DNA from 3 places in the Rhodococcus sp. SJ-2 genome. Region 2 is predicted to be linked to each of the others. Evidence: riboswitches for the same ligand, from Rfam matches in the RefSeq annotation. Region 2 holds a riboswitch; each other region holds the start of a gene.
The links. A riboswitch is a leader RNA that binds a small molecule or an ion and turns the genes downstream of it on or off. The one in region 2 is predicted to bind thiamine pyrophosphate.
Positions count from the first base shown of each region.

Region 1: linked by a shared signal. The riboswitch ahead of ACSYG9_RS19515 (TenA family protein) and the one ahead of ACSYG9_RS16155 (3-oxoacyl-ACP reductase) in region 2 are both predicted to bind thiamine pyrophosphate.
Region 3: linked by a shared signal. The riboswitch ahead of thiO (glycine oxidase ThiO) and the one ahead of ACSYG9_RS16155 (3-oxoacyl-ACP reductase) in region 2 are both predicted to bind thiamine pyrophosphate.

Region 1 covers NZ_CM132340.1:4,163,223-4,173,548, forward strand. Annotated here, with positions in the region: gene ACSYG9_RS19500 (ABC transporter ATP-binding protein) at 1-548, opposite strand, end outside; gene ACSYG9_RS19505 (ABC transporter permease) at 545-1,294, opposite strand; gene ACSYG9_RS19510 (ABC transporter substrate-binding protein) at 1,374-2,351, opposite strand; gene ACSYG9_RS19515 (TenA family protein) at 2,381-3,091, opposite strand; TPP riboswitch at 3,084-3,180, opposite strand; gene ACSYG9_RS19520 (carboxylesterase/lipase family protein) at 3,264-4,805, shown strand; gene ACSYG9_RS19525 (TetR family transcriptional regulator) at 4,861-5,514, shown strand; gene ACSYG9_RS19530 (ATP-binding cassette domain-containing protein) at 5,535-6,461, shown strand; gene ACSYG9_RS19535 (ABC transporter permease) at 6,458-8,098, shown strand; gene ACSYG9_RS19540 (N-acetyltransferase) at 8,110-8,397, opposite strand; gene ACSYG9_RS19545 (Type 1 glutamine amidotransferase-like domain-containing protein) at 8,408-9,046, opposite strand; gene ACSYG9_RS19550 (maleylpyruvate isomerase family mycothiol-dependent enzyme) at 9,050-9,853, opposite strand; gene ACSYG9_RS19555 (HIT domain-containing protein) at 9,892-10,326, opposite strand, start outside.
Region 2 covers NZ_CM132340.1:3,431,831-3,442,156, reverse strand. Annotated here, with positions in the region: gene ACSYG9_RS16210 (SulP family inorganic anion transporter) at 1-1,395, opposite strand, end outside; gene ACSYG9_RS16205 (MerR family transcriptional regulator) at 1,599-1,970, shown strand; partial or broken gene ACSYG9_RS16200 (amino acid permease) at 2,175-2,473, opposite strand; partial or broken gene ACSYG9_RS16195 (arsenate reductase/protein-tyrosine-phosphatase family protein) at 2,471-2,793, shown strand; gene ACSYG9_RS16190 (ArsI/CadI family heavy metal resistance metalloenzyme) at 2,876-3,394, opposite strand; gene ACSYG9_RS16185 (Rv2640c family ArsR-like transcriptional regulator) at 3,487-3,846, shown strand; gene ACSYG9_RS16180 (response regulator) at 3,872-4,516, opposite strand; gene ACSYG9_RS16175 (sensor histidine kinase) at 4,513-5,613, opposite strand; gene ACSYG9_RS16170 (ABC transporter ATP-binding protein) at 5,726-6,475, shown strand; gene ACSYG9_RS16165 (ABC transporter permease) at 6,472-7,239, shown strand; gene ACSYG9_RS16160 (DUF998 domain-containing protein) at 7,244-7,834, shown strand; TPP riboswitch at 7,878-7,969, shown strand; gene ACSYG9_RS16155 (3-oxoacyl-ACP reductase) at 8,024-8,803, shown strand; gene ACSYG9_RS16150 (LLM class flavin-dependent oxidoreductase) at 8,803-10,140, shown strand; gene ACSYG9_RS16145 (MerR family transcriptional regulator) at 10,173-10,326, opposite strand, start outside.
Region 3 covers NZ_CM132340.1:746,307-756,632, forward strand. Annotated here, with positions in the region: gene ACSYG9_RS03535 (M28 family metallopeptidase) at 1-919, opposite strand, end outside; gene ACSYG9_RS03540 (ABC transporter permease) at 947-1,726, opposite strand; gene ACSYG9_RS03545 (ATP-binding cassette domain-containing protein) at 1,726-2,655, opposite strand; gene thiG (thiazole synthase) at 2,714-3,511, opposite strand; gene thiS (sulfur carrier protein ThiS) at 3,504-3,719, opposite strand; gene thiO (glycine oxidase ThiO) at 3,716-4,780, opposite strand; TPP riboswitch at 4,776-4,890, opposite strand; gene thiE (thiamine phosphate synthase) at 4,917-5,618, shown strand; gene ACSYG9_RS03570 (NUDIX hydrolase) at 5,623-6,507, opposite strand; gene ACSYG9_RS03575 (hypothetical protein) at 6,497-6,619, opposite strand; gene ACSYG9_RS03580 (hypothetical protein) at 6,692-8,032, shown strand; gene ACSYG9_RS03585 (glutamate ABC transporter substrate-binding protein) at 8,029-9,003, shown strand; gene ACSYG9_RS03590 (tetratricopeptide repeat protein) at 9,011-10,326, shown strand, end outside.

The DNA of each region.
Region 1 (10,326 bases), 730 kb from region 2:
AGGACGGTCCAGCGGTCGCGCAGCCACACCGCCTGCAGCCACAACTGCATGTCGGTGCGGGTGAGGGAGTCGAGAGCGCCGAACGGTTCGTCGAGCAGCAGAATCTCGCGTTGCTGGATCACGGTTCGCGCCAATGCTGCACGCTGACGCATCCCGCCGGACAGTTGCGACGGACGAGCCTCCTCGAACCCGGCGAGTCCGAACGTGGGGAACAGTGCGCGCGCCCGCGCGCGTGCCTCCCGACGTGGTACGCCCTGCACTTCGAGGGCGAGCGCGCAGTTGTCGAGGACTGTGCGCCAGGGGAACAGGAGATCCTTCTGGGGCATCAGCGCAGCGCGTCCCGGGGACGCCGGAGCGCCGCCGACCGTGACGATCCCTTCGTCGGGCGTGTCGAGTCCCGCGATCAGGCCGAACAGCGTGGACTTCCCTGACCCGCTCGGACCGATGACCGAGACGAATTCCCCTGGGGACACGTCGAACCCGATGCCGTCGAGCACGTGGTTGCCGTCGAACGACCGGTGGACGCCGGAAAGGGTGACGGCACTCATGCGTGGCTCCCGGTTGTTCGATTCTCTGTGCCGAGGGCCCACGGTGCGATCAGGCGCTGTGCCACATACGTGAGCAGGTACAACACCAATGACACTGTCGCGGTGACCAGTACCGCAGCGAGCACCAGATCGGTACGGAACGAATTCTTCTGGATGGCCATGTAGATGCCGAGCCCCGATGTGGCGCCGACGTACTCCGCGAACACCGCACCCACCACGGCGTAGGTGATGCCGATGCGCAGCGAGGTGAAGAACCGAGGCAGCGCCGAGGGAAGACGCACATACCGGAACTCCTGCCACCGAGTGGCTCCCATGCTGCGCAGAAGTGCCCCGGCCTCGCGGTCCGTCGCGGCAAATCCCTCGATCAAGCCGATCGCCATCGGAAAGAATGTGGCCAGGGCGATCACCAGAATCTTCGGCAGGAGACCGAAGCCGAACCAGATGATCATGAGCGGGGCGATCGCGATGATCGGCAGTGTCTGCGAGGCGACGAACAGCGGCACGAATGCTCGCCGTAGGAACGGCGAGAAATCGACCGCGATCGCCAGTATCCACGCCACGGTCAACGACACCACGAAACCGACGATCGTGACCTGCAGTGTCGCAGCGGCGTGCTCGGCAATAGCGGTGCGATGTGCCCACCCCTGCTGCAGCACGCGCGCGGGAGACGGCAGCACCTGCGGGCGGATTCCGCTGATCATCACGTACAGCTGCCACGTCGCGACGAGCACCACCGCGACGACCATTGCAGGAAGTACACGATCGATGCGGTGTCGGAGCGTCCCGGCCGGGTCCGTCGTGACCCGGATATCGGTCCCTGCGGGCTCAGGGCGTTTGGTAGTCATCGGTGAGGTAGGTCGACCAGTCGGGTTCGGCGGTCAAGGGCGCGCCGTCGGGGCCGGTGAGAAGGCCCTGTTCATAGAGGAACCGGGAGTACCCGGTCCACCTGCTCGTGTCGAGAGTCCCGACGCGTCCCTGGTCGTCGCGCATGAAGTCGGCTGAGAGCATCCGCTGACTCTCGAAGACGAGTTCTTCGTTCGAGAACACACCCGGGTTGGCGTCGAGCAGCGCACGCGCGCCTCGATCGGGATCGTCGGCAGCGATCTCGTAGCCACGCTGCAGTGCCTGCACGAACGCGCGACCACGATCGGGGTTCTCGGCGAGCCAGTCCTCGTTGCCGTTGACGACGATCGCGTACTGATCGGGGAATCCGTAGTCGGTGTAGTCGAAATAGCGCATCGGCAATCCACGATGCTCCGCTTCGAGTCCCTCCCACGCCAGATACGAGACGGTGAAGTCCGCGGTGCCCGAATAGACGGCCTCGTACGCCGACGTTCCGAGAACGACCTCGTCGAACTCGCCTCGCCCGCCATCGTTGCGGATGACCTGCGCCAATGTCTCCGAGACACCTGGATCGGCGAAACCTGCGTAGATTCGGCCGTCGAGGTCTGCCGGCCGTGTGAGATCGCCGCGGTCGGACTTGACCGCAATACCTGTCGCCCAATGTTGTAACGGGGCGAGGACCGAAACGGTATGCGCTCCTGCGGCGCGTGCGAACGTCGCCATTCCTTGCGTCGAGATCCCGAATTCCGCATTGCCCGCGTCGACGAGAGTGTCGGGTGACGCATCGTTGTAAGGAAGGATCTCGACGTCGAGCCCGGCGTCGTCGAACAATCCTTCCTGCAACGCTACGTACAGACCGGTGTGGTTGGTGTTGGGAGTCCAGTCGAGTGCGAACCGGATCGTGTCGTCGGAACCGCCGCTGGCGCACGCAGTGGCAGTGCACAGGGTCCAGACAGCGATGGTGAGGGCGGTGATCCGGTGCCGGAGCGTCACGACGCAGGCCACGGATGCGTGTTCAGGGCGGTGTCCCAGAACATGAGCTCGTAGCGGGTCGCGAAGATGAAGGCATCGATCATCGCGTCTCGTTCGGTCTCGGTCGCCGCGGCTCCGGCGGCATCGACCAGTGCACGTGCACCCGCGACCGAATCCTGGAAGTCCTGGTCGTCGTAGGCAGCCACCCATTGTGCGTAGGGATGGGCCGGATCGGCGGCGAGCACGTCGGCCGCGCGAGACGCCAGATCGCGGCACACTTCGGCGTAGATCCAGAAGCACGGCAGCACTGCGGCGGCACCCACCGGGTACGGCTCGGTCGCCACCGTGGCAGTCAGGTACGAGACGTAGCCGAGGCAAGCGGGGGAGTGGGCGACAGGAGCGTCGTTGGCGGGGAGTACCCCACCGTGGAGAAGGCGCTGGTGCAGCGAGGACTCTTCGGTGGCCGCCGTCGCGGAGCTCGTCGCCCAGAATGCGCCGGTGACCGGGTCGGGCGCCTTGGACGCAAGCAGCGCGAGGGCTTTGGCGTATCCGGCCAGGTAGAGCCCATCCTGCTCGATGTAGAAGCGGAACGATTCGAGTGGCAGTGTGCCGTCGCCCAGGCGGCGCAGGAACTCGAGGTCGTCGATGGAGTCGCGCAGAACCTTCGTGCGGTCCCACAGGACATCGGTGAAACGGTCGGTCGGTGAATCGTGCGCAGGCACAGTCATCCCGAATCATCCCTTCGTCAGCATTACCTGATCAGGTTCGACGGGTGTGATCTCAGCCCCGCTGTCGCGAAGCACCCCGTGTCGGTCGGAGGCGACGATAGCACCCCGGGCGGGCCGTGGGCGCGGCTGCTGATGGGTACGTTGGGATGCGAGAAGCTCACCGGGAGGTCATGTGGACGCCGAGACGCTCGTTGTCGGATGCAAGTACGGTGACGCCCGCGGGTATCGCGACGGCGCGGTGTACTCGTGGAAAGGGATCCCGTTCGCGGCCCCGACCGGCGGCTACATGAGATTCCGCTCGCCGGAGAGCCCCCGGCCGTGGTCGGGCGTGCTCGACTGCGAGCGGTATGGTCCGATCGCTCCACAGAGCCCGAACAGCCCGATCGGAATCTCGTCCGAGATGTCGATCGGGGAGGACTGCCTCTCTCTCAACATCTGGGCGCCCGAACCGGACGGCGAGAAGCGCCCGGTGATGGTGTGGATCCACGGTGGTGCGTATGTCATCGGCTACTCGGGTCAGAAGATCTACGACGGACGTGCGCTCTGTGAAGCGGGGAACGTCGTGGTGGTCACCCTCAACTATCGCCTGGGTGCCCTCGGATTCCTCGATCTGTCGTCGTTCTCGTCCGCCGGCGACACATATGAGTCGAATCTAGGTCTGCGAGATCAAATTTCGGCGCTCGAATGGGTCCGCGACTGCATCGCGGACTTCGGAGGCGACCCGGATAATGTCACCCTGTTCGGCGAATCGTCCGGTGGGGGCTCCGTCACGACGCTGATGACGGTGCCTCGTGCGGAGGGGCTGTTTCATCGGGCGATCGCGCAGTCGCCGCCGGCGACGTCGGTATACGGTCGTGAGCGTGCCGCGGTGGTCGCCGAGCGGTTCCTCGGGATCCTCGAGGTGTCTCCGGCTCGGGTGGGGCGTCTCCGGCAGATGCCTTTCGAGCAGCTCGTCGAGGCGGCCGAAACGGTGGTCGGGGAGATCCCCACGAAAGTTCCGGGCACATTGGCCATGACGCCGGTGGTCGATCGCGACCTCGTGCCCAAGTACCCGGTCGCGGCATTCCAGAAAGGCCTGTCGCACCGGGTGCCGCTCATCATCGGTTCGAACAAGGACGAGCCGTCGATTTTCCGTTTCATGAAGTCGCCGTTGATGCCGGTCGACGATTCGTCCGTGCGCGCCATGCTGGAGGCGCTTGCGAAGGACCGCCCCGATCTCGAGCCCGAACGGCTCGCCGAAATCGCCGCAGCGTATCCCGATCTGTCGAAGCCGAGCGGGGCGATGGCCTTGTCGCGCGACGCCGGGTTCCGGATGCCGGTGTTGTGGGTGGCGGAAGCGCACTCCGAGCATTCCCAGACGTGGGTGTACCGCTTCGACCACGCGACGCCGATGCTCAAGGCGGCGCGGATCGGCGCCGGGCATGCAACCGAATTACCCTACGTATTCGGTAATTTCGGCACGCTCGGTCGAGATCCGAGTTTCTGGCTCGGTGGGCGTAGGAGTGCGATCGAGGTGTCGGGCAGGATTCAGCGGCGATGGTTGGCGTTCGCGAAGCACGCGGTTCCTGCCGCGCTGGACGCGTCGAAGCACTGGCCGCAGTACGAGCCGCGCGAGCGGGCCACCCTACTCATCGATGCACGGGACACAGTGGTCGCGGATCCGGAGGGCGCAATGCGTGAGGTGTGGGGCGCGCAGGTGATGGGTTTCTCCTGAACCGGGTCGGGGGCGCAGTCTTGACGTCGTTGAACGCGTGTGCAACCCTTGGAACATGCGTTCAACCGAGGGCGTTTCCGACCTCACCACACGCGCTCGCATCCGCGACGCGGCGATCTGTTGCGTTGCTCGAGATGGGGTGAACGTCTCACTTCGGGCCATTGCCTCGGAATGCGGCGTGAGCGCCTCGCTCATCGTGCACCACTTCGGTTCCCGAGCCGGTCTGCGCGAGCACTGCGACGCGTACGTCCTGGGCAGCATCCGAGAGCTCAAGTCCTCGGTCCTCGAGCCGGGCAGCGGCGTCGCGGCAATGCTCGCTCAGCTCGAGAACATCGGGAGCTACGCCCCGCTCATCGGCTACCTGATCCGGAGTCTCCAGGCCCGCGGCCCCGCCTCTGAAGAGTTCCTCGATCATCTGGTGGCCACCACCGAGGATTACCTCGCGAAAGGCACCGAGTCCGGCGTCGTGAGTCGCAGTCGCAACCCTGAGGCACGGGCGCGGGCTCTGGTCGAATTGAGTACCGGCGCGCTCCTGCTGCATGTCCCCGGGCCGAACGAGCCCCTCGACCTCGACACGCTGCCCGCTTGGCTCAGTTCCTACACCGACCGTCTCCTGCTCCCGTTGCTCGAGCTCTACACCGAACCGCTCCTTACCGACTCGAGCATGCTCACCGCGTATCTGGCCGCTCGCGAGGCGGCTCTCTCGTAACCGATCACGGAGGTTGCATCATGGATACACCGGCCATCGAAACCGTCGACCTCGTCAAGACGTTCGGCACCACCCGTGCCCTCGACGGCTTCTCGATCGAAGTCGGAACTGCAACAGTGGCAGGGTTTCTCGGCCCCAATGGTGCCGGAAAGTCAACGGCGATCCGCGTGCTCCTCGGCATGCTGCGTGCCGACTCCGGTTCGGCACGTGTCCTCGGGCTCGATCCGTGGACCGATGCGGTCGAGATCCACCGTCGCATCGCGTATGTTCCGGGTGACACCAATTTGTGGCCTGCGCTCACCGGCGGCGAGATCATCGATCTGCTGACTCGTATCCGTGGCAGTGACAGTCCTTCCCGCCGAGCCGAACTTCTCGAGCGATTCGAACTCGACCCCACCAAGAAGGCTCGCACCTATTCGAAAGGTAACCGGCAGAAGGTCGCACTCGTCGCAGCGTTGGCGTCGGACGTCGAACTGTACCTGTTCGACGAGCCCACGTCCGGACTCGACCCACTGATGGAGGCCGTGTTCACCGACGAGGTGCGCGCATTGCGTGACGCCGGACGAACGGTGCTGCTGTCGAGTCACATTCTCGCCGAGGTCGAGAAACTCTGCGACACCGTGACGATCATCCGCTCCGGAAAAGACGTGGAGACAGGGACTCTCGCGCAGTTGCGGCACCTGACCCGATCCGCGGTGCGAGCCACCGTGCCGACGCTCCCGGGTGGGTTCGCATCGCTCACCGGCGTGCACGACCTGACCTACGACGACGGTCATCTCGCCTTCGACGTCGACAATGCTGCGGTCACCCCCGTACTGCGCGCACTCGCAGAACTCGACATCGCGAATCTGACGATCACCCCGCCGTCACTCGAGGAACTCTTCCTGCGTCATTACGGCGATACCCCCACAGATGCGCCCGAGGAAGAGGAGGTGACGACCCGATGACCGCCGTACTCGCTTCCGGTGCCGACATCGATGCCCGAAGTGCGCACCGATTCAGTGGAATCGGCGACCTGCTCCGGCTCTACCTCCGGCTGGATCGTGTACGCATCGCGGTGTGGACGCTCGCACTCGCATTCACCGTGTATGTGACCGTCGAAAGTCTCATCGCGGCGTATCCGGACGAGGCGGCCAGGCAGGCCCGCGCGGCGCTGCTCGAAAATCCCGCCGCGGTGCTGATGACCGGTCCGGCGTACGGTGCCGACAACTACACTCTGGGCGCGATGACCGCCAACGAACTGAGCTTGACGCTCATCGTTGCCGTCGCAATCATGAACATTCTGCTCGTGGTGCGGCACACGCGTGCCGAAGAGGAAGCCGGGCGACTCGAACTGCTCCGTGCGCTCCCGGTGGGCCCGTTCGCACCCCCCGCAGCGGCTCTGCTCGCCGTCGCTGTCGCAGACTCGATCGTCGGTGCCGGTGTCACTCTCGCGCTGCTTGCGGGAGGCCTCCCTGTCGCGGGATCGTTGCTGTTCGGTGTGGCCACCGCTGTCACGGGCCTGCTGTTCGGCGCGGTGGCTGCTGTGACGGCGCAGTTCAGTGAGCATTCGCGGACAGCGTCGGGCACTGCGCTCGCGGTCCTCGCGGTCGCCTTCCTCGTACGCGGCTTCGGCGACATTCTCGAACCCACAGGGTCATGGCTGTCATGGTTGTCGCCGATCGCGTGGGCGCAGCAGACCCGCCTCTACGTCGACGAGCGGTGGTGGCCGCTGCTGCTGTCGATGGTGACGATCGGTGCGCTGCTGGTACTCGCTGTTGCGCTCTCGCGGCGCCGGGACATCGGCGCCGGGCTGCGTGCTCCGAAGCCGGGTCCGGCCGAAGCCTCAGCGTCGCTGCTCACTCCGCCCGGACCGGCGTGGCGGCTGCTGCGCGGGACGTTCGTGGCGTGGACGGCAGCCCTTGCACTCCTCGGACTGGCGATGGGCACCCTCGCAGATTCGATCCAGAACATGGTCGACAGCGTCCCCGACATCGGCGAATTCCTCGGTGGCGACACACAATCGCTCACCGCCTCGTTCGGTGCGACGATGCTGCTGTTCCTCGTCGTGGGGATCGCGGCGTTCGCTGTCTCAGCGGTCATGCGTATCCACGCAGACGAGGATGCCGGCCGGATCGGACTGGTGATCGTCACCGGGACACCGCGTACGCGATCGTTCCTGTGGATCGTCGCGGTCATCGTGGCGCAGGTGGTCGTCGCATCGGTCGTCACGGGCGCTGCCACGGGTCTGGGTATGTCCATCGCGACCGGTGAGGCCGACTGGATCATCCGGATGTGTGGTGCTGCACTGGCGTACGCGCCCGCGGTGTTGTTCGTCTTCGCGGTGTCGCTAGCGCTGGTCGGCCTCGTCCCGAGACTGGCAAACCTGGCCTGGGTCCTCGTCATCTATGCGGTGTTCGTAGCGTGGTTCGGTGAACTGCTGAATCTGTCGCAGTGGCTGCGCGACCTCTCGCCGTTCTCGCATATACCGCTCGTACCCTACGAAAGTGCGAGTGTTGCACCGATGCTCATGCTCGGCGCAGCTGCGGTGGTGTTGGTCGCGGCGGCAGTCGTGGGCTTCCGCCGCCGCGATATTACGGTGTGACGAAGGTGGCGTCAGTTCCGGTACTCGGGATGCTCGGAGACGAACTTCTCGACGTACGAGCAGGATGTGCCGATCTTCAAACCTTGCTGGCGGGTCGTGTCGAGGGCGTATTGCACGACCTGTCCGGCGAGCCCGCGGCCACGGAAGTCCGCTTCGGTGACCGTGTGATCGAAGTCGCGTAGTCCGCCGGCCTCGCTGTAGTCGGCGTAGGCTGCGAGATCGTCACCGATGAACAGTGCGAACCGCGACTGTTCGGGCAGGTGTTCGATGCGGATGGCGGTCTCAGTGTTGTTCGACATGCTCACGACTTTACATCCGGGTCGGGTCGTCGGTCTCGAACACCAGCGCGTCGTCGTCGCGCAGCGCCACGAATGGGATGGACTCGCGGCGAAGATATTCCAGAGTGCGGCCCACGCCGTCGTCGCCCAGCACCGAATCTCCCGCATGGGGGACAATCGAGTGATCGATCCAGCCGAGCCCGTCCCACAGCACCGGCCCTGCCCCGATCTCGATGACCTCTGCGGGATCGTCCGAGAACTCGAGCCCCCTCAGCGTGGGAGTCGCGATGCACGCCCCGGCGCTGTAGCCCGCGTACGCGAGGGCGCCGGATCCGACCAGGTCGGTGAGTACCGCGTCGCCGCCACTGCGGGCGAGCTGGGCGCGCAGTACAAAGGTGTTACCTCCGCGCACCCACACCGAAGAGAAGGCGGCCAGCCGCGCCCGGAGCCCACCCGGATCCGCAAGATGATCGCGGAGATCGACCTCCTCCGGCTCGTATCCGAGGCCCCGCAGAGGACCGAACTCGCTGGTCACGCTTGACCCTCGCGCGCGAGCGTGCCATGCGTCACCGGCATTGGCGATGACGGCGATGGGTCCGGGCCCGCGCGTCACCTCCAGTAGACGCGCAGGATCGGACCCGAACCGGTAGGAGGACAGGAACAGGCGCATCGGTCAGATCGTGAACGCGAGATTCTCGACGATACGGCGTCCCACCTCGGTGTCTCCGCCGAGAACCACCTCACCGAGTTTGTCGACGCCGCTGACACGCCCACCTGCGAGCCGCACGAACAACGCAGATTCCATCGTGATCGTGCTCGTCGCGGGTCCCGACAACGACGTAACGGCATTCGCACGTCCTGCCACCTCCAGATGGATCGTGCGGGCGAGGGGCCCCGTGAGCTCGATCGTGATCCGCGAACCTTCGGGAGCTTTGCCACGTTTGCCCACGACGAACGGCACCGCACCGAAGATCTCGGCGGACCCGAGTTGCGCTCGGGCACCGCCTTCGCTTCCGACGGTACCCAGCGCGTCGTGAATGTCCAGTTCGTGGAGCCAGCAGTCGAAAACCCTGATGCGCATGAACCGGCCATAGGTTGCCGGACCGACCGGAGTGTCGGCCGGGGCGTCGAAGTCGTTCTGGGTCATCGCATTCAGACTCTCGCGTCGCTGCGCGACGATGTCGCGGTAGCGGGCGAGTACCTCTGGTCCCGGGACACGGCGAAGATGCTCGACCCACAGCTCGTTGAACGCCGCGATTTCGTTGCGGACATGGGCCAGTGTGTGCACGTCGATGTCGACATGAGGTGCTGCGACCCCGGCGAGCAGAGATTCGGTTCCGATCAGGTGCGCGGCGATGTCCTTGACCGTCCATCCGGGCAGCTCGGTGGGCGTGAACCACGCATCCCCGTCGATGTCGGAGAGCACAGTGTCGAGAACCTCGAACTGCTCGAGGAGTAACGGCCGGATGACGTCGATGGAAAATTCGCTGGTTTCGGAACTGCCGGACGAGGTGGTCACAGATTCTCCTCTTTCGAAAGACGGTCGAGGCCGACGCGGATGGCCGCAGCGGTGGATTCAGGGTGGCGGTGTTTGCGGCGGAGGACGCCGACACCCAGACGGAAGCGGTCGCCGTTCCATCGGGGAATGACGTGCAGGTGCATGTGGAAAACGGTCTGGAATGCGGCGCGACCGTCGTTGACCACCAGGTTGGCGCCGTCGGTGGCGAGGTCGGATCGAGACAGTGCGCGGGCCATGCGCTGGCCTGCCTGGAACATCGACGCCGCGTGCACGGGGTCGAGGTCTTCGAGCCGGTCCGAATGGGCGCGCGGCACCACCAGCAGATGCCCGCGCGCCAGGGGCCGGATGTCGAGGAACGCGACCACGTGGTCGTCCTGGTAGACGAGTGCGGCCGGCGCGGCACCTCCGGCTATGTCGCAGAACACGCAGGA
Region 2 (10,326 bases):
GTCGGCACCGGTGAGGTCGATGACGACATTGGTCGGGTCGTCGACGTAGTCGAACTGATAGACCAGGTCGTTGGATGAGGCGAAGAACAACTCGCCGTGCACCTTGTAGACGCGGGTATCGATGGTGCCGTCATGGTCGGAATCGACGTCGGACACCTTCTCGATGCTGATCATGTGCGCGACTCGGCGCGCGAACAGCACCATCGCGGTGACCACGCCGAGGATCACCCCGATCGCGAGGTTGTGCGTCACCACGGTGGCGACGACGGTCACAGCCATGACGAGGGTTTCGCTGCGGGGCATCAACTTCAGGGTGCGCGGATGGATGCTGTGCCAGTCGAGGGTGGCGACGGAGACCATGATCATCACTGCGACGAGGGCGGCCATCGGGATCACGGCGACGATGTCGCCGAGGGCGACGACGAGGATCAGCAGGAACACCCCGGCCAGGAAGGTGGAGATGCGGGTGCGGGCGCCGGAGACCTTGACGTTGATCATGGTCTGGCCGATCATGGCGCAGCCACCCATGCCCCCGAAGAACCCGGTGACGATGTTCGCCACGCCCTGGCCCCAGCCTTCCCGGGTCTTGTTCGAGTGGGTGTCGGTGATGTCGTCGACGAGTTTTGCGGTCATGAGCGATTCGAGCAGGCCTACCAGTGCCATGGCCAACGCATACGGGGCAATGATCGACAAGGTGTCCATGGTCCACGGCACGTCCGGGAAGAACAAGGCCGGCAGGGATTCGGGGAGTTCACCTTCGTCGCCGACGTTCGGGATGCCCCAGCCGAAGATGAGGGCAGTGGCGGTGAGCAGGACGATCGCAACGAGCGGCGCGGGGACGAGCGTGGTGATCTTGGGCAGGAAGAACATCACGGCCAACCCGGCCGCGACCATCGGATACACCAAGACGGGCACGTCGATCAGGTGCGGCAACTGCGCGGTGAAAATCAAGATTGCGAGCGCGTTGACGAAACCGATCATCACGCTGCGCGGGATGAATCGCATCAGCTTGGCCACGCCGAGGATCGAGAGCAGGATCTGCAGCAGGCCGGCGAGGATGACGGTGGCGATGAAGTAATCGAGGCCGTGCTGCTGCGCGACCGGTGCGATGACCAACGCGATCGCAGCGGTGGCGGCGGAGATCATTGCCGGCCGGCCGCCGACGATAGAGATCGTCACGGCCATGGTGAACGAGGCAAACAATCCGATCCGCGGGTCGACGCCCGCGATGATGGAGAACGAGATCGCCTCCGGAATCAGCGCCAGTGCAACGACGAGACCGGCGAGAACCTCGGTTTTCAGGCGTCGGGGGGAGCGCAGCGCGGCGCGCACCGAGATAGCGGGATCGTCGTCTGCCTCGTGGACAGTCGGCGCTTTTCCGGCAGGAGTGGTCACAGGCGTCTTTCTGTCCGGGGATGAATCGGGGAGAGCGGGCCAGGGGCCCACGGCGGACGGGACTGCGTCGTCGCGTCCACGGAACGCGGCGAACTCTACCCTCACGTAAGGGTAGAGTTCGAATCGAGGGACGCCGTCCCAGTACGGTGGACACTCGACCAGGGCGACAAGGGAGCAGACAGGTGACGATCGAGTGGGACCATATGCAGATCGGGCAGGTGGCTACGCGCACCGAACTCTCGCTCAAGACCATCCGCCACTACGATGAGGTCGGCCTGGTCACCCCGTCGGCCCGCAGCAGCGGCGGGTTCCGGCTCTACACAGAGGACGATGTGCAGCGTCTGTTGGTGATCCGGCGGATGAAGCCGCTGGGGTTCTCGCTCGAGGAGATGCGTGAGCTATTGGCTGCACTCGACACGATCGCCGGTGCCGACGCCGCCCCGGATGCGGTCGCCGGGGCCCGCACGGTACTGGCCGGATTCTACGAGCGCGCCGAGGACAGCTGCGCCCGGCTGCGCACCCAAGTCACGTATGCGGAAGAGCTGACGTCCATTCTGAAAACGCACGCCGGCTGACATTGAGGCCTCATTGCCGAGTGCCTACGAAGACCGCCCTGTCGCGGCCGAATTCAAAGATTCCCGCGCTGGCAAGCAGCGTCGCCCGGCTCGCGATCCATCGATCGCCTCCGCATATCGAGGTGGCTCTGCTGGGCCCTCTGGCTCTGGTTCCGCGGCGAGACGCGTGGTCCCGGCGCTCGGGCTACTCGGGTGTCTCACCACCAGCACGACCACCACCAGCCCCACCGCGATCTCGGCGCGATGCGGGACATGGAATCGAGAGTGCACCGCGGACCCGGGCGTGAGGCAGGTGCCGGTCGCGGACCATTGCCAAAGGGGTGCGAGAGACCCTGAGGATCAGCGCCGGCAGCGAGCCCAAGGGCAGCGACGACGGCAGCCCCACCCTGGACCACGGGAACCAGCCAGCCCGCCCCGGCGGCACGCACGGCTTCGGCCAACGGAGCCGTGGCCTCGCCGAGTTTCTGAGGTCCCAACACGTGCAGCACCGCCAACGCGACGACACGATCGAGGTCCGATCCACAGGCTCTGCTCCGGCCGAACACGTCAACCCGGCTGCAGTCGCAGCCATGGCCGAGGTCGGTATCGACATCTCCACTGAGAACCCGAAGATCCTCACTGTCGATGCGGTGCAGGCCTCCGATGTGGTGATTACGATGGATGCGGCGACACCTGTCCGGTCTTTCCTGGCACGTCCTACCGCGATTGGGTGCTCGAGGATCCGGCCGGCCAGGGCATCGAGGCGGTCCGGCCGATCCGCGACGAGATCAAAGCCAAGGTCGTAGCCCTGATTGCCGAAATGGTTCCCGGTGCTACCCCATAGATGAGATCAGCGTTCGCTGTGCTCACCATGAATGCGAGTGCCCTCCCGAATCCGGATTCGGGAGGGCACTGCCACTCGGGTGTCAGCAACACGCGCTCGTCTGCGCGGTCTGCGTGCCGTTCGCGCCGTCGGTGGTAGCGGCCGCGGCGGCCGACCCGCAACACACCGCGTCAGCGGAGTTCGCGTCCCGGTCGGCGCTCTCGCCGGCGAGCAGTTTCGGGCTGCTGCCGAAGGTCTCGCTGTCCGCCAGCACGGTGTAGACCTCCCATTTCTCCCCTGCCGGGCCGGTGACCCACACCTTGTCCTGTGTGGCGAAACAGCAGGTGGTGCCGATCTCCTCGTCGGTGAACAACCCCGCGTCGGTCAGGCGGGCAATCTCGGCATGCACCTTCTCGCTGGAGTCGACCTCCACGCCGAGGTGGTTGAGGGTGCCGCCCCGGCCGGGGTTTTCGAGCAGCACGAGCTTGAGCGGCGGCTCGGTGATCGCGAAGTTGGCGTAGCCGGGCTTGAGCTTGTTCGGCTCGACACCGAACAGCTTCGAGTAGAACGTCACTGCCTGTTGCAGGTCGTCGACGTTGAGGGCGAGTTGAGCGCGGGACATGAGAACCTCCACCTGTGAGACATACATCGAATTATTAAGGTTCAGTCTCCCCCCTTTTTGACATATGTCAAGAAGGTGGGGAGGATGGAAACATGCCCAAGGCCCTGCCCGTCGTCGACATCACCGCCCCGATCTGCTGCGCCCCTGTCTCGGCTGCTCCGATGAACGCCGACGCCGCTCTCGAGGTGGCATTGCGGCTCAAAGCGCTCGCCGACCCGACTCGCATCCAGCTGATGTCGATTCTGCTCACAGCGGACGCCGGTGAGGTGTGCACATGCGACCTCGCCGGCGCGGTGGGCCTGGCCGAATCAACCGTCAGCCATCACCTCGGGCAACTCCGTAGAGCCGGAATGGTCGACTCGACCCGACGAGGCATGAACGTCTATCACCGAGTCCACGGTGAAGCCCTCGACGCCCTGCGCACGGTACTCGATCCGAACTGCTGCCGCTGATCTGCCCGGGTCGTCCTCGGGCCACTCAGCGTAGAACTCCGTCGTGGAGTGCCCGCAACACCGCGTTGGTCCGGTCGCGGGCACCGAATTTGAGCAGAATCGACGACACGTGGTTCTTCACTGTGCCCTCGGCGAGGAACAGTGCCTCGGAGATTCGGCGGTTGCTGAAGCCCTCGGCCATCAGGCGAAGCACTTCGAGTTCGCGGTCGGTGAGGCGCTGCGCGGGCGGCGCATCGACGCCCGCGGGCGACGGGCCGGACCGGATCGCGCGGAGAAGCCGGTCGGTGATCGACGGGGCGATGAGCGTTCCGCCGTCGGCAAGGGTCCGCACCGCGTGCGTCAACTGGTCGAGTGTGACGTCCTTGAGCAGGTAGCCGCGCGCTCCCGAGCGCAGAGCATCGAGCACGAGGGCGTCGTCGTCGAATGTCGTGAGCACGAGGACCGGGACCGCGACCTCCCGCTCACGCAGGCGATCGAGCGTCCAGATGCCGTCGTACCCGGGCATCCTGAGATCCAGCAGGACCACGTCGGGGCCGGCCTCGGCGATGACGTCGAGGGCCACCCGACCGTCGTCCGCCTCCCCGACCACGTCGATCTCGGCGACCTCCAGCAAACTCCGGATTCCCTGACGCACAAGCGTCTGGTCGTCCACCACCACAACGCGGATCATGAGATCGGCACTCTCGCTGTGACTCGGAACCCACCGTTGCCGTCGAATGTGGCGTATCCGCCCAGAGCTTCGAACCGTTCAGCGAGGCCGCGCAGACCATTGCCGACGGTCAACTTCCGGGTGCCTGCCCCGTCGTCGGTCGCGGACAGGACCACGCTTCCGGCCTCCGACGAGACCTCGACGCGAACTGTACGAGCATCGGCGTGCCGAAGCGCGTTCGTCACGATCTCCTGCACCGCACGCACGAATGCCGCAGCCTGCTCTTCTCGGACCTCCACATCGGATGCGACGTCGATCTGCACATCGAGCCCGGGCAGATCGCGCACCACACGGTTCAAGGCGACCTCGAGATTCAAGGGCTCGACTCGCAGCTCCCCTACCGTGGACCGGACGTCGGCGAGCAATTCCCGTGCAACTCTGTTTGCTCGCTCGACGTGTTCACGGGCCCGGTCACCGTCGCGGTGCCGTGCGGTCTCCAGCTCGAGAGCGAGCACCGTGAGCTGGTGACCGATGAGGTCGTGCAAGTCGCGGGAGATCCGCAGTCGTTCCGCGGTGCGCGCGGATTCCGACAGCAGGACGGTCGCTGCCTGGAGTTCGACGTGTGCTTCGGCCAGCTCCCGCCGCATCCGCTGTTCCCGCAGCAGCGACAACGAACTGAACAGCGTGGCCAGCTGGATGAGGAGATAGAAGCCTGCGGTCAGGATCGTCGCACCCGTATCCCCGGTCTGCTGCGCCGCCGCGAAGGCGATGACGAGCGTGTTGAGAACCACCACGAGCAGACCCGCGCGAACCGGTACGACGTAGACACTCACGGCAGCGACGACGACGAGCAGAATCGGCAGCGGTCCCATCCCCGGCGCGGTCGCCACCACCGCCCAGCCGGAGACGACGGCCACCGCGAACGAGACCTTGCCTGCCGACGGTCGTTGGGCCGCAGCGGCACCGAACAACGCGACGAGCAGGACACCGAACAGCACGATCCATGCGGCGCGCGGGATCTCGGTGTGAGCGCCGCCGAACAGGATCGGTCCGCCCACCACAACCGAGACGACGAGCATCGCCACGCCCGACAATCCCTCAGGTGACCATCGATGCACGACACCACTCTAAGCCGCGACCATCATGCTGAGCGGGTGCCGAAAGTCATGGTCGGCATTCCTGACATCCGGCACACGCGATCACGCACGCTCGGCTCATACCGTCGGCGTCATGAACATCAGCGCCCCGGGCAGTACCCCGGCGATCGTCGCCGAGCACCTGTGCAAGAGGTACCGAGACAAGGTCGCGGTCGACGACATCAGCTTCACACTCGGGGTCGGCGAAACCCTCGGGATCATCGGGACGAACGGGGCGGGAAAGACCACCACCGTCGAAATGGTCGCGGGCTTGCGATCGCCCGACGGTGGACGTGTGCGTGTTCTCGGCGTCGATCCCCACCGCGACCGTGCGCACGCCCGACAGATTCTCGGAGTTCAGTTGCAGGCGGCCACCCTCCACGGGGCGCTGACCGTCGCCGAACTCGTCGGCCTGTATCGCACCTTCTATCCGGCACCCGCCGGTGCCGCAGAACTCTTGGAGATGGTCGGTCTCACCGCGCAGCGAGGAATCCGATTCGAGAAGCTCTCGGGTGGTCAGCAGCAGCGGTTGTCGATCGCGCTGGCACTCGTCGGACGGCCACGAGTGGTCATCCTCGATGAACTCACCACCGGCCTCGACCCGCGGGCCAGGCGACAGATGTGGGAAACGGTCGAGAGATTGCGCGACGACGATGTTGCGGTCCTCCTGGTCAGCCACGCAATGGAAGAGGTCGAACGTCTCTGCGACCGTGTGGCCCTGCTCGACGCAGGCAGGCTCGTCGCTCTGGACACTCCGTCCGGACTCGTTTCGGCAGCATCGGCGAACAACCTCGACGAGGCATTCGTCGCCCTCACCGGAAAAGAACTGGAGGACACCGTATGAACACCGTCACCGAAACCCGGCGTCCCGGTCTCGCGGCGTGGCTGACACTGATCGTGTGCGAGGCGAAGATGGTGGCACGCGACACTGCGGGTCTCGTCGTTCCGATCGGACTCCCGCTGTTGATCCTCGTCATGAGTGCGTCGTCTGCGAGCGGCGAGGTTGTGATCAACGGACGGTCAGCGCTCGATGTGTACGTTCTGCCGCTGGTGTTCACGATCATCATCGCCACGATCGGCGTCATCAATATGCCGAGCTTCCTCGCGTACTACCGTCGCACGGGGATTCTGCGCCGGCTGTCGGTGACGCCGGCGTCGCCTGCGATGGTCCTGGTGGCGCAGGTCGTGGTGAGCGTGCTGCAGACCCTGGTCGGGCTCGGTGCGGCGCTGATCGTCGCGATCGTCTTCTTCGACGCCCGGCTACCTGTGCACCCAGGCACTGCTCTCGGTGTCTTCGTGCTTTCGATGGCGGCGATGTATGCGGTGGGAATGATCGTCGCGGCGATCTCCCCGACCCCGAACTCCGCGGTGGCGATCGGTCTCGTCGCGTTCTTCGCACTCGGCGCGACCGGCGGCTTGTTCGGCAGCATCGATTCGCTCCCGGAGCCCGTTGCCGCGGTGGGAGAGTGGCTACCGTTCGGCGCCTCGTCGCAGGCCATGTCCGCGGCATGGGCCGGAAGTCCGGCCGATCCGGCCCATTTCGTCGCGCTCGGCGTGGCGATCGTGACCGGTGTCGTCGTTGCGGCGGCGCTCTTCCGGTGGGAATGACCGCGTGACGATCATCGGTTCGGTCGCGCTCACGGTCTTCGTCGTGGTCTTCCTCGTCGAGGGGTGGACCCGCCCCGGCTATCACCCGGTACGCCAGCCCGTCAGTGCGCTCGCACTCGGCCGCCGAGGCTGGATCCAGACCACCAACTTCATCGCGTGCGGCGTAGGAGTGGCCCTCGGATCCGTCGGCGTCGCCGACGCATTCGGCAGTGTGTTGCTCGGCGTGACGATCGGAGTGTTCGGCGTCGCCCTCGTACTCTCGGGACTCTTTCCGATGGATGCGATGCGTGGATATCCGCCGGGCACACCGGACCGCACACCGACGGAGTACACGCGCCGCCACAAGATTCACGACCACGCGGGTGCAGTCGTGTTCACCTCGCTTCCTGCAGCCGCGATCATCGCCGCGTTCACGGTGTCCGGCGCCGCGTGGACATGGTTTTCGGGCCTGACCGCCGGCGCGCTGAGCATCGGCTTCGTCGCATTCGGGCAGGCGTGGGAAAACGACGCCCGGCTCGCCGGGCTCGTGCAGCGGGTGGTGATCACCGTGGGCTGGGCGTGGCTCGCGTTGCTGTTCGCCCATGCCGGAACGTGACGTGCTCCGGCGTTGCCCGTGCACACTGCTAACCTGGCGTTCGGAACTCGACACGGGGTGCCGGAAACGGCTGAGACCACACCCGTAGAACCTGATCTCGATCATGCGAGCGAAGGGATGCCGAGTCGGCAACAGGCCAGTGGACCGATGCCGCCTGTGTATCCCTCGCTCCGAAGGGAAGGCGCCACAATGGCTCTCGTCACAACGTCACTGCAGAATCAGATCGTCCTGATCACCGGCGCAGCCCGCGGGCTCGGCAGCAGCATCGCGCAGGCCTTCGCGGACGAAGGCGCGTCGGTCGTGGTGAACTACCGACGCAGCGGCGATGCAGCACAGGCTCTCGCCGAGAGCATCGGCTCCGAACGAGCGATCGCCGTGCAGGCCGATGTCACCGACCGCACGCAGGTACAGGCTGCGTTCGACCGGGCGCGCGAACACTTCGGACGTCCGGTGACCACCGTGGTGAACAATGCCCTTCCCGACTTCTCCTTCAACGGTGACGCCCGAGACAAGGCCGACGAGATCGGTTACGGTGCGTTCGCAGCGCAACTCGAAGGCGTCGTCGGTGGCGCGGTGAACACGATCCAGGCCGCCTTGCCGGGCATGCGCGAAGCCGGCGGCGGCAGCATCGTCAACATCGGGACCAACCTGTTCCAGAACCCGGTCGTGCCGTACCACGACTACACCGCGGCGAAAGCGGCCCTGCTGTCGACGACCCGCACCTTCGCTGCGGATCTGGGCCCCGAAGGCATCCGGGTGAACATGGTGTCGGGCGGACTCCTGCGCACCACCGATGCATCGTCCGCGACACCTCCTGAGGTCTTCGACCTGATCGCCGCGTCCACCCCGCTGCGTGCGGTCACGACGCCGGAGGACTTCGCCGCCGCCGTGCTGTTCTTCGCGTCCGACTGGTCGCGGGCAGTGACCGGGCAGAACCTCGTCGTAGACGGCGGGCTGGTGATGGACTGATGCCTGCGGTACGCACCCTGCATCTGGGCGCATTTCTGTACGGTGCCGGCCATCATTCTTCGGCGTGGCGGCACCCGGACTCCGCCGCGGAGCGCATCGGCGACATCGCCTACTTCGAGGAACTCGCGCGCACCGCCGAACGGGGCTGCTTCGATGCGGTGTTCTTCGCCGACGGGCACAGCGTGAATACCGCGTACACGGCGGGCACGACGTGGTTTCTCGAACCGCTCACGGCGCTGTCTGCGATGGCGCGGGCCACCGAGAAGATCGGCTTGGTCACCACGGTGTCCGCAAGCTTCTACACGCCCTTCCACGCGGCCCGCATGCTCGCCTCGCTCGATCACATCAGCGGTGGACGCGCCGGTGCCAACATCGTGACCTCGATGTTCGACGCCGAAGCCCGCAACCACGGACTCGAGTCGCTACCGGCCCACGCCGAACGATACGGACGGGCGGAGGAGTTCATCGACGCGATTGTCGCGCTGTGGGATTCGTGGGAAGAGCACGCCGTGATCGCGGACCGCGCTGCCGGGCGTTTCCTGGATGCCGACGCGATCCACCGGATCGAACACCACGGTAGACACTTCCGCGTGGACGGCCCGCTCACGGTGCCACGCTGCCCGCAGGGACGCCCCGTGTTGTTCCAGGCCGGCGCCTCCGACACCGGACGCGACCTCGCAGCACGCCACGCCGAGGCCGTGTATTCGGTCGCCTGGGACCTTCCGGCAGCGCTCGAGTTCGCTACCGATCTGCGGGCCCGCACCGCCGCCGCGGGGCGTGATGCCGCGTCTATCGCGATACTGCCCGGTCTCGTCACCTACGTCGGCCGCACCGACGACGAAGCACACGCGAAGAAGGCCGCATTGGACTCTCTTCTCGATGTCGAGGGTGCTCTCGCCCAGCTCGGGTCGTTCACCGGCCGGGACTACACCGGTCATGCTCTCGACGCTCCGGTTTCGGACCTGCCTCCCATATCGGAGTTCACCGGCCCGCAGGGGCGGTACGCGACGGTGCAGCGAATCATCGAGACGCAACGTCCCACGCTGCGGGAACTGCTCGGATTTCTCGCTGCAGGTGGCGGCCACGCCACCATGATCGGCACACCGGAATCGATCGCCGACCGTATCGAGGAATGGTTCGCTGCCGGCGCCTGCGACGGCTTCAATCTGATGTGCCCTGCCTACCCGGATTCTCTCGTCGACTTCGTCGACCTCGTGGTGCCGGAGTTGCAGCGCCGCGGTCTGTTCCGCACCGAGTATCCGGGTAGGACCCTGCGCGAATCGCTGGGGCTGGAGGTACCGGCTCTACCGCCTCGGCAGAGTGCGGTTGCCGGATAGCGCACGGAAATTGTGCCGGGTCCGAGAAGAACTCATCGAGATGCCTCTTCCGTGACGGTGCGGCCCGAGCCGAAATCAGGACGTGTGTCGGTGCGGTTCTCGAGGAGATCGGCGACGCCTGCCGCGAAATTGGGGCATGTCGCGATGTCGTGAGCGCGGCATTCGAGTGCATGCAGTGTCATCTCC
Region 3 (10,326 bases), 2.7 Mb from region 2:
CCTCGGCGCCCCAGAACGCGAACCGCACAGCGTTGGTGACGCCGGGGTCGCTACCGATCTGCAGTGCGGTCTCGAGGACGGCCGCGACACCGCTGCCGTTGTCGTTTATCCCCGGCCCTTCGGGCACGCTGTCGAGATGTGCACCGACGACCACGACATCGTCGGTCGAGCCCGTTTCGGTCTGCGCAATGACGTTGCGGGAACGCTGCGTCTCGGTCTTCGTGTCGAGGACGAGATCCGCCGACGGTGACGCCGCAACCCGCTCGCCGTCTGCCAGGCCGATTCCGCCGACGGGAATCCGTCGCGGCGCGGTCTCGTCGAGCGTCGCCCCGGCGAGGGGACCGTCCTCGGTGTTCACGACGAGCAGTGCCGCAGCACCCGCATCTGCAGCGACCGTCTCTTTCGTCGAGAAGGTGCATACGCCGCGGTCGACCACCACGATCGCTCCCGCCACGTCGAGACCGTCGTAGTCGGTGGCCTCGCATCCCGGGGTGTCGTCGGTGGGTACCCGCACAACGGGCGCGGTCAGCCCTTCGGGTCCGGTCGTGGGCGAGTGGCCAAGCGCCCGCACATCGAGGGGCCGGCCGCCGACCTCGAGGGTCTGGTCTTCGACCTCGAAGGTGGTGGCGTCGAATTCGGGTGTCTGCACGTCGAATCCGGCGTCGCGCAACGCGCCTGCCACGTAGTCGACGCTCGCGTCGTAACCGGCGGTGCCGAGCGCGCGGTTACCCCCGTGCTCGGTCGCTATGCGCTCGAATTCGGTGAGGTGGCCCATCAGGGCATCGATCTGCACGCTGTCGGCGAGAGCGGCCGGATCGACGGGCGAGGAGTCCGTGCGAGCGTCGTCCGTGCAGCCCGCGATCACCACGGCCGCCACCGTCAATATTGCGATGCGGCGGCCGACCACCGTGTCGATCATTGCCCGAGCATACTGACCCGGCACAGTTCAGGCGTCGCGTTTACCGACCACCGCGAGCGACACACCGAACACGACTGCCGTGAACAATGCGAAGTACAGCAGCGAACCCCACGGCCCCCAATGGAAGTCGACCCCCTGCTCCATACCGAGGAAGTGGTTGATGTTGGCGAACGGCAGGAACGGCTGAATTTCACGACCGACCCGGCCGAACAACGAGAACAACGATTCGATGAGCAAGGGCCACAACAGTAGGAGCGCGATCGTGCCCGCCGACTGCCGCAGCAATGTCCCCACACCCACCGCGAGGAACACCGCCAGGAACGCGTAGAACGCAATGCCGTAGATCGCGCGCCACGTGTCGCCCTCGAGCACGAGGTCGCGGCCTGCCTCCGAACCCGCGAGCGCTTTCGCGACGTACACGGCGATCAGGCCCACCACGCCGGTGACGACAGCTCCGATCACACCGATGAGAACCGATTTCACGGTCAGCACGAGAGAACGGTTGGGATTGGCGATGAAGGTCGTCCGGATGACGCCGAAGCGGTACTCGCTCGTGACCGACAGTGCCGCGAGGATCATCAGCACCATGATGCCGAAGCCCGTGACACCGGTAGCGGCGACATCGGGGGTCAGATAGAACCGGGCGGCCTCGTCGTCGATCGACATGGAACTGCGGGCAACCGCGCCCATCATCGCGGCGAAACCGATGCCAAGGGCGACGATCACCGCCAGGCACCAGAACGGAGACTGCACCGACGTCAATTTGATGCGTTCCGCACGCAAGGTGTCCAATGCTGGTGATGCCATTACAGGCTGCCCTTCATCACGTCGTCGAAACCGGTGCCGTGGAACTCCACGTCGCCTCCGGTCAGTTTCATGAACGCATCCTCGAGGGATGCATGGCGGCCCGCCAGCTCGTGCAGGACGATCGAGCGTGCCGCGGCGAGCTCACCGATCTCTGCGGCACCGGCACCCGAGACGTGCAACGCACCGTCCTCGTCGATCACCGTGTGCCCGCGTTCGGTGAGCGCGCTGCGCAGCTCATCGAGTTGGGGGCTGCGAACCACCACGAGGGATTCCGACGCCCGATCGACGAACTCCTCGACCGACATGTCGGCGATGAGCTTGCCGCGTCCGATCACAATGAGGTGATCGGCGGTCTGGGCCATCTCCGACAGCAGGTGACTCGACACGAGCACCGTGCGGCCCTCCGCAGCAAGGGCTTGCATGAACCGGCGGATCCACACGATGCCCTCGGGATCGAGACCGTTGACGGGTTCGTCGAACAGCAACACCTTCGGGTCGCCGAGCAGCGCACCTGCCAGGCCGAGGCGCTGCGACATGCCGAGCGAGAAGCCGCCGGCGCGTTTGCCTGCGACCTCGGTCAGCCCGACCTGACGCAGTACCTCGTCGACGCGGGAATCCGGCAATCCGTTGGAGGCGGCAAGCCACCTCAGGTGTGCGCGAGCTGAGCGGTTCGGATGCACCCATTTGGCGTCGAGCAGCGCACCGACGGTCTGCAGCGGACGTTTCAGGTCCCGATACTGCTTGCCCTCGATGAGCGCGGTGCCCGATGTCGGACGGTCCAACCCCAGGATCATGCGCATCGTCGTCGATTTGCCTGCCCCATTGGGGCCGAGGAATCCGGTGACGATCCCCGGGGGGACAGTGAACGTCACGTCGTCGACAGCAGTGGTTGAACCGAAGGTCTTGGTCAGTCCGGTCACTTCGATCATGGACCATAGACTGCCGGAAAATGGGTCCGAGCGCAGCATCACGCCCGCGACCAGGGCCTCAGGGATCCAGGGGCGACGATGCCTGGGCCCAGAATCGCTTGGGAATGCGTCCGGCATGCCGAGCACGGAAGCCGGCTTCGACCGCGTGACGCATCGCTGATGCCATCAACGCCGGGTCCTTCGCTCGGGTGACCGCCGTGGCGAGGAGCACCGCGTCGCAGCCCAGTTCCATGGCGAGGGCAGCATCCGAGGCAGTACCGATACCGGCGTCGAGAATGACGGGTACCCCAGCGGATTCCACGATCATCTCGATGTGGTGTGGATTGGCGATACCCAGCCCCGTCCCGATCGGCGATCCGAGCGGCATCACCGCGACACACCCGACATCCTCCAGGCGACGCGCGAGCACCGGATCATCGGTGGTGTACGGCAGGACATTGAACCCGTCGTCCACGAGCTGCTCTGCAGCAGAGACCAATTCGATCGCGTCGGGCAACAGGGTTCGTTCGTCGGCGATGACTTCGAGCTTGACCCAATCGGTTTCGAGCGCTTCCCGGCCCAGTTGCGCGGTGAGGACCGCCTCCTTCGCTCCGCGGCACCCCGCGGTGTTCGGCAGCGGCGCGATCCCGAGCCGAACCAGCAGGTCCAGCACGCCCGTTCCCGACGTCGCGTCGACCCGACGCATCGCCACAGTGGTCAATTCGGTACCCGAGGCAACGAGCGCGTCCTCGAGCACTGCAAGGTTCGCAGCACCTCCCGTGCCGGTGATCAACCGGGACGAGAACGATCGCCCGGCGATGGTCAGCGGGGGGAGATCCTGCCCCGGGTCCACCCGCGCGAGTGCGTGTTCAGCCACCCTGCACCGCCGTGAGGATCTCGATCTGCGCACCCTTGCCGATTTTCTCGCTCCAGCGTCCCCGGGGGAACAACACCCCGTCGACGGCGACCGCGATGCCCTTCTCGGGCAGTCCCATCTCGGCCAGCAGGTCCGTCATGGTCGGTTCGTCTGCAAAATATTTCTCCTCACCGTTGACGGTGATACCGACCGAAATCTGATTCGTCATCGCACGCTCTCCTTCGCGAATCGTTGGGGATCTGCATGTGCCACCTCGGCGAGCGGGTCGTCGGCGAGCTCGGCGAGCACCGAGTCGACCGTGATCGCGGTGAGCAGAATTCCGTTGCGCCCGTGCCCGGTAGCAGCAATCACCCGATCCGACAATCTGCCGATCAGCGGCAGATTGTCAGGACTCATCGGGCGCAGCCCCGCGCTCGCCTCGTGCAGTTCGTACTCACCGATCGCGGGAAACAGCATTTCGGCGTCGGCGATCAGGTCGCGCACTCCCGCGACCGTGACCTCGGTGTCGTCCGCTTCGTACTGGGTCGCTCCCACGACGATCCCGTCGGCGCGTGGCACCAGATACGCGGGGCGTCCGTGCACACTGCCGCGCACGGTGTGCTGCGGCGGCGGGGTTGCTCCGGGGCGTACGCGCAGCCGCAGGATCTCACCTTTGACCGGCCGGACCGGAAGGTCCGGCCACAGTCGCGCCGATGCGTACCCCGCGGCGAGCACGACGCGGTCGTCGGACAGTTCGTCGAGGTCGCCGACGGAAGCCTGGACGAACTGCACACCCGCGGCGACGGCAGCGCGATGCAGCGCTTCGACGAGCCTTCTGTTGTCGACGGACAGTTCGGTGGGGGCCAGCAGGCCGAGCCTGATCCGCGGACCCAGCGACGGTTCGAGATCACGGATCTCGGCCCGGGTGAGGATGCGCATCTCGTGGCCCTGCTCCGCCACCCAGGTTGCGATCGTGCGCAGGTCGGCGGCGTCCGCGGCGTCCAGAGCAACGGTCAGCGATGCACCCGCGGTGAAGACGTCGATGCCGGTCTCGCATTCGAGGTCGTGCGCGAGTGCGGGCCAGCGCTGCAGCGAGGCCGCCCCGAGATCGAGGACGTGCTCTTCCCCGGGCCACCCTTCCGACAACGGTGCGAGCATTCCGCCCGCAACCCAGGATGCGCCGGTGCCCGGGGCACGATCGTGGACGGTGACCGTCCATCCCGCGCGGGCTGCACGCCACGCGACGGCCAGACCGATCACGCCACCACCGATGACCGCTACTGTCGACACGACATCCACCTCACTCCCTGCGCCGGCATGATCCGGTTCAGGTCATAACGGTCGGGGCCGGCAGGCCCCCTCTCAGCCCCGCGTTCCTCGGGACTCCCGTGTTGTCACTTTCGAGGTAGAGGCTACCGTCTTGTCCGTGACGACCTACCCGACCACCTACCGCGGCAGCCATCCCGACCCCCGTGGACGCCTCGCGACCGCGCGGTTGTACCTGTGCACCGATGCCCGTCGCGACACCCGCGATCTCGCCCGGTTCATCGAGGAAGCCCTGGTCGGCGGCGTCGATATCGTGCAGTTGCGCGACAAGGACTCCGCAGGTGAGAAGAAGTTCGGCCGCCTGGAGGCCGGTGAGGAACTCGCCGCGCTCGAGGTGATCGCCGATGCGTGTGCACGCCACGGGGCACTGTTCGCGGTCAACGACCGCGCCGACATCGCGCTCGCCGCAGGCGCCGACATTCTGCACCTCGGACAGGGCGACCTGCCGGTGAAGCAGGCGCGGAGGATCCTCGGCGACGACATCGTCATCGGCCGGTCCACGGCCAGCCGCGCGCAGGCCGTGCTCGCCGACGGCGAGGACGGAGTGGACTATTTCGCGTCCGGTCCGGTGTGGGACACCCCGACCAAGCCGGGGCGCACAGCAGCCGGACTCGACGTCCTCCGGGAGGTACACGCTTCGCATCCGCAGCGACCGTGGTTCGCGATCGGCGGTGTGGATCTCGAACGTCTCCCGCAGGTGCTCGACGCGGGCGCCCAGCGCATCGCGGTGGTGCGCGCGATCACGAAGGCCGACGACCCGCGCGCTGCCGCGGCAGCGCTGAAGGCTGCGCTGCCTGTCTGACGTCCTAGAGCCAGCCGAGTACTGCCGACGGGGACAGCGCCATGGTGCCGTGGGGCAGACGCGCACGCAGTCCCCGATCGGCGGTCACCACCACTGTCACGGCCGGATCGAGCGCGGTCGCCGTAGCGGGAACAGCCGAAGTATCGGGAGCAACTGCTGCGGCAAGCCGCGCGAGTTCGTCGTCGCCACTGCCGTCCGCGGTGTGCACGCGGGTGCGGTCGTTGTCGACGATCGCGCTACGCGCACGGCCTTCGAGCACCGCCTCGACCCGCGACACCCACCCGAATGTTCCGTCGGGAAGTTCGACGGTGCGTGGGAGGGCCGCCGCGATGCCGGTGAGCAGGGCACCTGTCGCACCGGGACGGTCTCGCCACCATCCGGACGGCCCACCGGCTCCGAGAACGTTCGCGGTGTCGAGCAGCATCCTCACCGGGCGGGTGCGCAGAGCAGACCAGGCTTCGGCGAATCCCGCGTGCAACGGCAACGATTCGACCTCGTCCTCGCCCACCCACCGCAACTCGGTGCTCTCCCCGTTCATGGTGGTGTCGAGCGGTGCGGGCGCATCGGCCACCACGGTCGTGTAGGACCAGGAGCCGGGCCTTCCCGAGGTGACCCGTTCGGCACGTACCGCGACCGACGTACTGTCGATTCCCGCCTCCTCCTGCGCCTCGCGTACCGCGGCGTCGACTGTGGATTCGTGACTGTCGCGGGCGCCACCCGGCAACGCCCATGTACCGCCCTGGTGGCTCCACGCCGCGCGGAGCTGGAGCAACACCGCAGGGGTCCCGTCACTCCGCGGGGCGCGCAGCAGCAATCCCGCTGCACCGTGCACGCCCCATCGACGTCCTCCGTCCGGCCCTACTGCCCAGCCGTCCCCATCACCGCGCATCGAATCCGCCCTCCTCGCCCTCGGCCGTCGCGAGGGCACGACGTCCCCATTGGGGGTCGGTACCGGCGCTTTCGAACTCCGGATGAACTCCGACGATGTGGACGCCTGCCAATACGTCCCATTCAACTTATATGCTCGCCACAATCGGGTTTCTCGAGGAAGGGGTTGTGCCGTGAACGTGCGCATGACCCCTCCGATCGATTCCGTCGGCGGGTCGGGAGGCTCGGCCGAGGATCACGACGGGCGGCGTGACCGCAGCGACGGAGTACGTGAGTTGTTCCGGTCGACACCGGCCAAGCTGATTTCGCTCGGGTTGATACTCGCAGTACTGCTGGTGATCTCCGGTGTGGCATCCGCGCAGGTCGCGAGTAGCCGGAAGGCCACCCATGATCGCCTTCTGGCAACCACCGAGCCGCTCGCGAACGCCGCCCAGAACCTGTACAGCGCGCTGTCCATCGCCGATGCGGCTGCCGTCACCGGATTCATCTCGGGCGGGATCGAGCCTGCCCCGGTGCGCGACCGCTATGTCGAGGCGATTGCGGAAGCGTCCGGGCAGCTCGTAGTCGCCGCAGCGGGGCTCGCAGAGCAGGACGAGCTCGGCGCAGTGAACGTTGCCGCGGTCGCGCGCATGCTCCCTATGTACACGGGGCTGATCGAGACCGCCCGTGCCAACAATCGCGCAGGCAACCCGGTCGGCGCCGCGTACCTGGCCGAGGCATCGAACATGATGCAGACGTCGATGCTGCCGGTGGCCCAGGAGCTGCACACGCAAGGCGTGATCGCAGTGAACTCGACGCAGCGCGCCGCAGTGGCCCCTCCGTGGGGTGCGATCGGGCTGCTTCTGGTCACCGTGGCGGCGTTGTGTGCAGCACATATCCTCGTGAGCCGAAAGACCCGACGCACCCTCAACCCGGGTCTGATCTTCGCGATCGGTGCAACCGGGGCGTTGCTGTGCTGGCTCCTCATCGCCGGCCTGGTGTCCTCGAGCGCAACCGAACGCGCCATCGAGCAGGGCGCGGAGCCGCTTGCAGATCTCACGGCGAGCCGCATCCTCGCGCAGCAGTCCCGCACCGCCGAGACACTTCTCCTCGCGCGGCGGGACGCGAGTGGGGCATATATCGGGGTCTACGACGAGACGATCACCCGTCTCGGGGATCGGCTCGACGGTTACACCAAGGGTGGCACCGTGGAGATCGGCACCGACGCCGCGTCCCGGGCGGAAGCAGCCAGACAGGCGTGGATCAGGTCGCACTCGCGAACCGTGGCGGCGCTCGAACGCGGCGATTTCACCGCTGCTGCGGTGCTCGCCACCGGCCCCGGGCCCGATGAGGCAACCGCGCAATTCGCCCGTCTCGATGCGGCGCTGAGCGAAGGCATCGAGGACACCCGTCACGAACTCCGCGACAACGAGTTCCGTGCGTCGCGCACGTTGTCGGGTCTCGCTCCCGTGGCGATCGCCCTGATGGTGCTGTCGCTGACCGCTGTCATCATCGGACTGTGGCCACGACTTCGGGAGTACCAGTGACAGCGCGGCGCCCTGCGGGTGTGTGGATCGCGGCCCTGTGTGCGGTCGCGGCGGTTGCGGCAGGGTGTTCAACCGAGGTCCCGCCCCGCGAGTCGACCACCGAGACCTCCACCGTCTCGCTTCCGATGCCCGAGGACGCCGCCTTCGCGCCCTCCCCGTCTGCGGTGCCCACGGCGCCGCAGTGCGGCGATCCCACTGCGAGTCTGCGTCCCACCGGCAACGAGACCGGGCCTGCCCTCGACGCCATCCGCGCCCGCGGCAGGCTGATCGTCGGACTCGACACGGGCAGCAATCTCATGAGCTACCGCGACCCCGCAACCGGCCGCATCACCGGATTCGACGTCGAGATCGCCCGGGAGATCGCCCGCGACATTCTCGGCGATCCGGAGGCAGTGGATTTCCGAATCCTGAACTCTTCGGAACGCGAGCAGGCCCTGCAGGATTCAACCGTCGACATCGTCGCGAAGACCATGAGCATCACCTGCGCACGACGCGAGCGCGTGGATTTCTCCACGGTCTATTTCCTCGCGCAGCAGCGAGTGCTCGTCGTCAAGGATTCCGATGTCCGAAGCGCCGCAGATCTCGCGGGCCGACGGGTGTGCATCGCTGCGGGCACGACGTCGCTCACGCGCATGCAGCAACTGCAACCGGCAGCGTCGATACTGACCGTGCCCTCGTGGGCCGATTGTCTCGTCGTCCTGCAACAGCGACAGGTCGACGCTGTGTCCACCGACGACACGATCCTTGCCGGACTCGCCTCCCAGGACCCGTATCTCGAACTGGTCGGACCGTCGTTGGGATCCGAACCGTACGGCATCGGGATCGCCAAGGGCAACGACGATCTGGTGAGAGCGGTCAATGGCACCCTCGCGCGGATCCGCGCCGACGGCACGTGGACCGAGTTGTACAACCGGTATCTCGCGGTTCTCGGCCAGGCGCCTGCCCCACCGGCCCCGACGTACGTCGATTGAGGATGTCATGACACGCGACGAATCAGCCGATCCACCCGACTCCGGGCCTGCGACCGAGCGTTCAGCTCCCGCCACCGAGCGTTCAGCTCCCGCAACACAGCGTTCGGCGCCCGCAACGCAGCGTTCGGCGCTTCCCGATTCGGCTCCGCACAGCAGCACCCCGTCGGGGCGGTCCTCGACTCGACGCTCCCGCACGCGCGGACATCTGCACCGACGGGTCGCCGATCTGGTCGACGTGCCGGTGCCCTCGCCGATCGATCCTGCGTCCGCAGTTCTACGCGATCCTCATGTGGCCGAGGGGAAACGGTTCTGCTGGAAGTGCGCCAACCCGGTGGGACGCAGCAGCCCGAAGGGCCCCGGGCCGACGTCCGGGAACTGCCCGAAGTGCGGCTCGCGGTTCGAGTTCACACCTGCCCTGCAGCCCGGAGAGCTCGTCGCCGGACAGTACGAGGTACAGGGTTGTATCGCCCACGGCGGCCTCGGGTGGATCTTCCTCGCGATCGATCGAAACGTCAGTGACCGGTGGGTCGTTCTCAAGGGACTTCTGCACACCGGCGACGCGGAAGCTCAGGCGGTGGCAGTCGCCGAGAAGCAGTTCCTCGCCGAGGTGAGCCATCCGAGCATCGTGCGGATCTACAACTTCGTGGAACACCCCCGGCCCGACGGCACCCCGATGGGGTACATCGTCATGGAATATGTGGGCGGACATTCGCTCCGCGAGGTGCTGCGCACGTGCCCCGACCAGCGGATGCCCGTCGAGCAGGCCATCGGGTATCTCTTGGAGACCCTTCCCGCACTCGGGTACCTGCACGAGATCGGGCTCGTCTACAACGATCTCAAGCCCGAGAACATCATGGTCACCGACGAGCAGCTCAAACTCATCGATCTCGGTGCGGTCGCCGGTATCGAGGACTACGGGTACCTGTACGGCACCCCCGGCTACCAGGCACCCGAGATCGCACGGACAGGACCTACGGTCGCCAGCGATATCTACACGGTCGGACGGACTCTGGCGGTGCTCACTCTCGACATGCCCTCCGACAAGGGGCGATACCTCGACGGTTTGCCTACGCCCACCGAACAACCGATTCTTGCCGAGCACGATTCGTTCCACCGGTTGTTGCTGCGCGCCACCAACACTGATCCGAACCGGCGATTTGCGTCGGCCGATGAACTGGCCGGCCAGTTGACGGGGGTATTGCGCGAGATCCTTTCGCAGAAGAGCGGCACCGAACATCCCGGTCTGTCGCGTATGTTCAGCCCTCCACGCACCACGTTCGGGACCGACGAGGCGGTCGCAGAAACCGATGTGTATGTCGACGG